One region of the Leclercia sp. GHBNCSD genome, then DNA from elsewhere that is predicted to be linked to it. Evidence: riboswitches for the same ligand, from Rfam matches in the RefSeq annotation. Region 1 holds a riboswitch; each other region holds the start of a gene.
The links. A riboswitch is a leader RNA that binds a small molecule or an ion and turns the genes downstream of it on or off. The one in region 1 is predicted to bind thiamine pyrophosphate.

Region 1 (2,262 bases):
TTTGGTGGTGTCGATGCGTACATCGCTGAACACCGACTCAAGCTGCGCCGCTACAAAATCAGGCTCAATGCGATAGACCGACTGCACCCCCCGGGTATTCTGGGCTACCAGGGCGGTGATCACCGAGCAGCCGTATGCGCCGAGCGCGGAGAAGGTTTTGAGGTCAGCCTGGATGCCAGCGCCGCCGCTGGGGTCGGTACCGGCAATGGTCAGGGCATTAATGCGTTTCATCGTTGTGCCCCCAGAGCCCACAGGGCATCAAGGAACGTTGCCGCAAAACTGCCCGGCCCGCGGCTTTGAGCAGCCGCAAGGGTACCGGCCCGTTTCATCCAGCCACAGGCCGCCGCGATGTTATCCAGCCGGTCGCCCGGCAGCGAACAGCTGGCCGCCACCACCGCCGATAGCGCACAGCCGGTGCCCACCACCCGGGTCATCATCGGGTCGCCCCCCGTCAGGGTCTGGGTGCGCAGTCCGTCAGTGACGTAATCCACCTCCCCCGTCACCACCACAATCGCATTGGTTTGCCGCGCCAGCGCCTGGGCAGCGGGTAGCGCGCTGGCCGCCGTGTCGGTGGTGTCCACCCCGCGCCCGCCCGCGCTCATCCCGGCGAGCGCGAGAATTTCCGAGGCATTGCCGCGAATGGCCGCCGGTTTCAGGGTGAGAATTTGCTGGCAAAAACGGGTGCGGTACGCCAGCGCGCCAACGGCTACCGGATCGAGCGTCCAGGGCTTGTCCGCCGCCACCGCGCTTTCAATGGCCCGGCGCATCGCCTGGGCGCGCGGTGCGGTCAGGGTGCCGACGTTGATCAGCAGCGCATCGGCCAGCGCGGAGAATTGTTCCGCCTCTTCGGCTTCAATCACCATCGCCGGTGATGCACCAAGGGCCAGCAGGACATTGGCGGTAAAGGTCTGCACCACGTCGTTGGTCATGCAGTGGGTCAGCGGAGAACGGGTTCGGAAATGGTGTAAGGCGTGTAGATTAAGCAGGTCAGGCTGCATGGTATCGCTCCTGCCTTGCGCGAAGAAGCGATAGCCCGGAGGGCATCTGACTTCCCTACGCTGGCATTATCCAGATCAGGTGGTACGGGTATATTCTCAGCCTTCACAAAGAAGGGCACCCCGAGTCAAATCAATTACAAAACAATCATTTACACAGAAACAAATTGTAGGCGTTTAGTGTAACCGGGGCCGTAGGCAGGGTGCAAGGATTATCGATTTATCACAGTGCTTATCACAGCAGTTATCACACCAGAAATAGGTTTCTCACGTAATTAATTACCTGAAATGTGCTCACCCGCTTGTATATCCGCTTGAGGTGAAGAGCGTAGGTAAGTTGTAACTGTCGCAGGCTTCCAGTTACTCGTCTCCGGGCAATCGCTTCTTCGCGTAAGGCAGGAGCAAAAGACAGAAGAAACGCTAACTGCGTTAGCTGTCCGATAGTAAGGGTGTGGGTCAAGACAACAAGATTAAGTAAGGTTATAAATCATTCAAATTATTAAAACCCTCTTTCACTCGACACTAAAACAAATTAGAATTGGCAATCAGATTTCATAGTAAAGAGAGTTAAAACCTTTAGTTTAATAGCTAAAATTATACTAGGGTTGTTTGTGAAGCTGCTTTAGCGCTCTTCATTATTTAATTTAAAAGTTACCAATAATTAAAAATCAAAGGCATGATAAAATGACATTGAACTCAGGTATATTTGCATTTTTCCTATTATATTTAGTACTACACATTTTATATTTGTTTAAGGTTAAAGCATTCAAAATGAATGCTGAGCCTCTTACTCACCAACAATTATTTAAAGCAGCAATCATAATACCTATAGTTTCTTTCTTGATGATAGGGTTTATATGCTGGAGAGAATACGATCTTAAACTTGATGCAGATGGATTTAATAAATTCATTGAAATCAGCAAATTGCCGTTAGGATTGTTATCCTTATCAATTCCCTTTGGCGTAGTTGTAAATAACATACATCGAACCATTCAGACTGATAAACAGATAAAAGAAGCAGAAAGAAAAAACAAGGCTGATGGTTTTTACTCTCATAGAAAAAACACTATTGAGATGTTTGAAAGCTTACCATTTAAAAGTTTCCAAGTGGCAGGCGAAAAATATACTCTAGAGTTTGACAACTGTTATTCGACCTATAGGTACTCTTATCCTATGGCGTCTACTAGCTCTGGTGAATTCATCGCTGACGAAAATTTCGTACGCCGAGTAGATAATCTATGGATTGCTTTAAAAGAGAAATTGGAAA
Region 2 (2,262 bases), 2.4 Mb from region 1:
TTACTTCGGCTACCGGGCGCTGATTGACGAGGTGAACGTCTGGGTGTTGCCGGATATCAACGAAGAGCTGAGCGTCGGCCTGACCCTGGAGGGGCCAACCGAGGGGGAAAAGGCAGTGGAGAGCCGCCTCGAAGAGGGCTGTTACTATCTGCTGTTTGACGCCCGCTCCCACCTCGGGGCCAGCGCCGAGGTGCGCCAGTGGGTAAGCCGGATCCTCTCCCCGGCGAACCTGATCTATCAGGCTGAGGAAGTATATCAGTCCTACTGGTTCCCGGCGTATGGCCTGCTGCCGCGCTGGCACCATGCCCGTCCGGGACGCGGCGACCAACCGGCCGGGCTGGAGAGCCTCACCCTGACCTTCTACCGCGAACATATCGAACATCGGGTGATCGCCAGAATGATGAGCGAGCTGCTCGCCGCCGAGCAGGTGACGCTGAACATTCAGGAGGTCAGCTATGAGGAGTGGCATCGCGGCGAGATCGTGAGCGACATCTGGCTCAACAGCGTCAACTTCACCCTGCCGCTGGATTTCTCGCTGTTCTCACATCTCTATGAGGTGCCGCTTCTGCAAAACTGTATTGAGCGGGACTGGCAACAGGACGCCGCCGAGTGGCGCGCGGGTGAGATGAATCTTGCGGTCTGGTGCCAGCAGCTGCTCGCCCAGCAGGCGATCGTCCCGCTGATCCACCACTGGCTGATGATCCAGGGGCAGCGCAGTATGCGCGGCTTGCGTATGAATACGCTGGGGTGGTTTGATTTTAAATCGGCGTGGTTTGCGCCGCCGGAACCATAACACTTTCGTAATATTCACCAAATCATTACAATACTGCCGTTCTCAACGGGGTGCTGCGTGAAAGCGTGTGCTGAGAAAATACCCGTCGAACCTGATCCGGATAACGCCGGCGAAGGGATTTGAGGCTGTTGCTCAAAATCCTTTGCCACTCTCAAACAATGAGGTGCAAAGTGTTCAAAACTGTTCTTCCCCTGTTGGCGCTGGTTGCGCTGCCTGCCGTTGCCAGTCCTGTCCTGACGGTCTACACCTATGACTCTTTCGCTGCCGACTGGGGCCCGGGCCCGGCGGTCAAAAAAGCCTTTGAGGCCGACTGCAAGTGCGAGCTGAAGTTCGTGGCGCTGGAGGATGGCGTCTCGCTGCTGAACCGCCTGCGCATGGAAGGCAAAAACAGCAAAGCCGACGTGGTGCTGGGGCTGGATAACAATCTGCTGGAAGCAGCCACCCAGACCGGGCTGTTCGCCAAAAGCGGTGTGGCGGCCGAGGCGGTTAACGTCCCTGGCGGCTGGAAGAACGACACCTTTGTGCCTTTCGATTACGGCTACTTCGCCTTCGTCTACGACAAAAACAAGCTGAAAAATCCGCCAAAGAGCCTGAAAGAGCTGGTTGAGAGCGACCAGAAGTGGCGGGTGATCTACGAAGATCCCCGCACCAGCACCCCGGGGCTGGGTCTGCTGCTGTGGATGCAAAAGGTCTACGGCGACAAGACCCCGGAAGCCTGGCAGAAACTGGCCGCCAAAACGGTCACCGTGACCAAAGGCTGGAGCGAAGCCTATGGTCTGTTCCTGAAAGGGGAAAGCGATCTGGTGCTGAGCTATACCACCTCCCCGGCGTACCACATCATCGCCGAGAAAAAAGAGAACTATGCCGCCGCTGACTTTGCTGAAGGTCACTATCTGCAGGTTGAGGTCGCCGCCCGGACCGCAGCCAGCAAGCAGCCGGAGCTGGCTGAGAAGTTCCTGAAATTTATGGTTTCTCCGTCGTTCCAGAACGCCATCCCGACCGGCAACTGGATGTATCCGGTGACCAATGTGACGTTACCGGCAGGTTTTGATACCCTGGTGAAACCGCAAACCACGCTGGAATTTACCCCGCAGGAAGTGGCCGGGAAACGTGCAGCATGGGTCAGTGAATGGCAACGCGCCGTCAGCCGTTAATCGCCGGCTGGTTGCTGCCGGGGCTGCTGGCCGCCACGCTGATGGTGGCCGTCGCCCTGGGCGCATTTCTGGCGCTGTGGTTTAACGCGCCAGCCACCGACGTCGCGGCGCTTCTGCACGACAGCTATCTGTGGCACGTTATCCGCTTCTCGTTCTGGCAGGCGTTTCTCTCCGCCCTGCTCTCCGTCGTGCCCGCGATATTTCTTGCCCGCGCGCTCTACCGGCGTCGCTTCCCTGGCAGGCAGGCGCTGCTACGCCTGTGCGCCATGACCCTGATCCTGCCGGTACTGGTGGCGGTATTTGGCATTCTCAGCG
Region 3 (2,262 bases), 1.8 Mb from region 1:
GCCCACTTCGACAAACCCGGCCAGCACGGTATGCACCCCGTTACGATGACGCGTGTGTTGCGCCAGCAGGATGGTCTCTTCACGACGAATGGCGACGATGATGCACGGCGCGATTTGCGGGTAGTAACGTTCGCGGCAGTGGCCGCAGAGCATGGCCCACTCGGTTTTGCTTGGGTGCATGGTGTGACCACAGTAGCCGCAGTATTTATGCGAGCGATAAAACTCGGCCAACTGCACAGCACGCCCGGCCAGCTGGAACAGACCCACATCGAGATCGAGCACCTGGCGTACCGATCCCATATCGTGACGGCGATTTTGTTGGATCAACCACACAGGATCGCCCTGCCACTCCCCGATATTAAGTGCGGGTTGACCCGCAAGATCGAAATTTCCGGCCTCGCCATGTGGTAATTCACCACCGGGCAACCATAATTTTTGTTCATGGCTGACTAACCACCAGCCGCGATCCGATTTTTCAATTATACGATCCATATCTATTGCACTACCTTTGCTTCACAGGCATGTTGGTAACAATACTATTACATTTTGGGCGGGCAGAATTTAATCTTAACCTTGCGGAGTCAAACATGCTAAACCAGCTAGAAAACCTGACAGAACGCGTTGGCGGATGTAACAACCTGGTCGATCGCTGGCTGCACGTGCGGAAACATCTGCTTGTTGCCTACTACAACCTTGTTGGCATTAAACCGGGCAAAGAGTCCTATATGCGCCTGAACGAAAAAGCGCTGGACGATTTCTGTCAGAGCCTGGTCGATTACCTTTCTAACGGCCATTTCAATATTTATGAGCGTATTATCGGTGAAATGGAAGGTAACAGCCCGTTTTTAGCGGCCACCAAACTCTATCCTCTGCTGGAAGCCAATACCCAGCAAATCATGGATTATTACGACTCCACGCTCGAGAATGCCATCGATCAGGATAATTATCTGGAATTTCAGCAGGCCCTCTCTGATATCGGCGAGGCGCTGGAGCAGCGGTTTACGCTGGAAGACAACCTGATCGCCCTTGCGCTGGATCACAATTTGAAAGCGAGTAACGAAGATAACGTCGCCCGACCGGCTTGAGTTATTTATCGTTAACGCGTAATTTACATTTACTGCTCCCGCTGTAGGGGAGCACATTCTTGTCGGAGTGCCCAGTGCGAAAGCCGGGCTGAGACCGTTAATTCGGGATCCGCGGAACCTGATCAGGTTAAAACCTGCGAAGGGAACAAGAGTCAATCTGTTCATGTATCGCCGCCGGGCGATCCTCTCTTGCTTCATCCGTCGTCTGACAAGCCACTTCCTCACTTTCTGGAACGAGCTATGTCTGCCACAAAATTGACCCGCCGCGAACAGCGCGCACAAGCCCAACACTTTATCGACACCCTGGAAGGCACCGCTTTCCCTAACTCAAAACGCATCTATCTGACCGGCTCCCGGGAGGATATTCGCGTGCCCATGCGCGAGATCCAGCTCAGTCCGACGCTCGTCGGCGGCAGCAAAGAGGCTCCCCAGTTTGAAGAGAACGAAGCAGTGCCGGTCTACGACACGTCCGGCCCGTACGGCGATCCGGCGATAACCATCAACGTGCAGCAGGGGCTGGCGAAACTGCGCCAACCCTGGATTGACGCACGTAACGATTGCGAAGCGCTAACCGAACAAAGCTCAGCTTACACCCGGGAGCGCCTGGCCGATGATGGTCTGGACGAGCTGCGCTTCACCGGCCTTCTTACGCCGAAACGTGCCAGAGCGGGCAAATGCGTCACCCAGCTGCACTACGCCCGTCAGGGGATCGTAACCCCGGAGATGGAGTTTATCGCCATTCGCGAAAACATGGGCCGCGAGCGCATCCGTACCGACGTGCTGCGCCACCAGCATCCGGGCGAAGGGTTTGGTGCCCGCCTGCCGGAGAACATCACCCCGGAGTTTGTCCGTGACGAAGTCGCTGCCGGGCGCGCCATTATCCCGGCCAACATTAACCATCCGGAGTCGGAGCCGATGATTATCGGCCGTAACTTCCTGGTGAAAGTGAATGCCAACATCGGTAACTCAGCGGTCACCTCGTCTATCGAAGAGGAGGTGGAGAAACTGGTCTGGTCGACCCGCTGGGGCGCGGACACGGTGATGGACCTCTCTACCGGGCGCTATATTCACGAAACCCGCGAGTGGATCCTGCGTAACAGCCCGGTGCCCATTGGTACGGTGCCCATCTACCAGGCGCTGGAGAAAGTGAACGGCATCGCCGAAGATCTCACCTGGG

Region 2: it holds a riboswitch for thiamine pyrophosphate, as region 1 does, so the genes downstream of both, thiB (thiamine ABC transporter substrate binding subunit) here and thiM (hydroxyethylthiazole kinase) in region 1, are expected to answer to the same signal.
Region 3: it holds a riboswitch for thiamine pyrophosphate, as region 1 does, so the genes downstream of both, thiC (phosphomethylpyrimidine synthase ThiC) here and thiM (hydroxyethylthiazole kinase) in region 1, are expected to answer to the same signal.

The regions. Positions count from the first base shown of each region.
Region 1 is NZ_JBQVYO010000001.1:3,551,183-3,553,444, reverse strand. Features, by position in the region: gene thiD (bifunctional hydroxymethylpyrimidine kinase/phosphomethylpyrimidine kinase) at 1-231, opposite strand, end outside; gene thiM (hydroxyethylthiazole kinase) at 228-998, opposite strand; TPP riboswitch at 1,034-1,131, opposite strand; gene ACT3IC_RS16945 (hypothetical protein) at 1,680-2,262, shown strand, end outside.
Region 2 is NZ_JBQVYO010000001.1:1,190,375-1,192,636, forward strand. Features, by position in the region: gene sgrR (HTH-type transcriptional regulator SgrR) at 1-793, shown strand, start outside; TPP riboswitch at 830-929, shown strand; gene thiB (thiamine ABC transporter substrate binding subunit) at 964-1,947, shown strand; gene thiP (thiamine/thiamine pyrophosphate ABC transporter permease ThiP) at 1,923-2,262, shown strand, end outside.
Region 3 is NZ_JBQVYO010000001.1:1,740,537-1,742,798, forward strand. Features, by position in the region: gene nudC (NAD(+) diphosphatase) at 1-492, opposite strand, end outside; gene rsd (sigma D regulator) at 588-1,085, shown strand; TPP riboswitch at 1,139-1,247, shown strand; gene thiC (phosphomethylpyrimidine synthase ThiC) at 1,326-2,262, shown strand, end outside.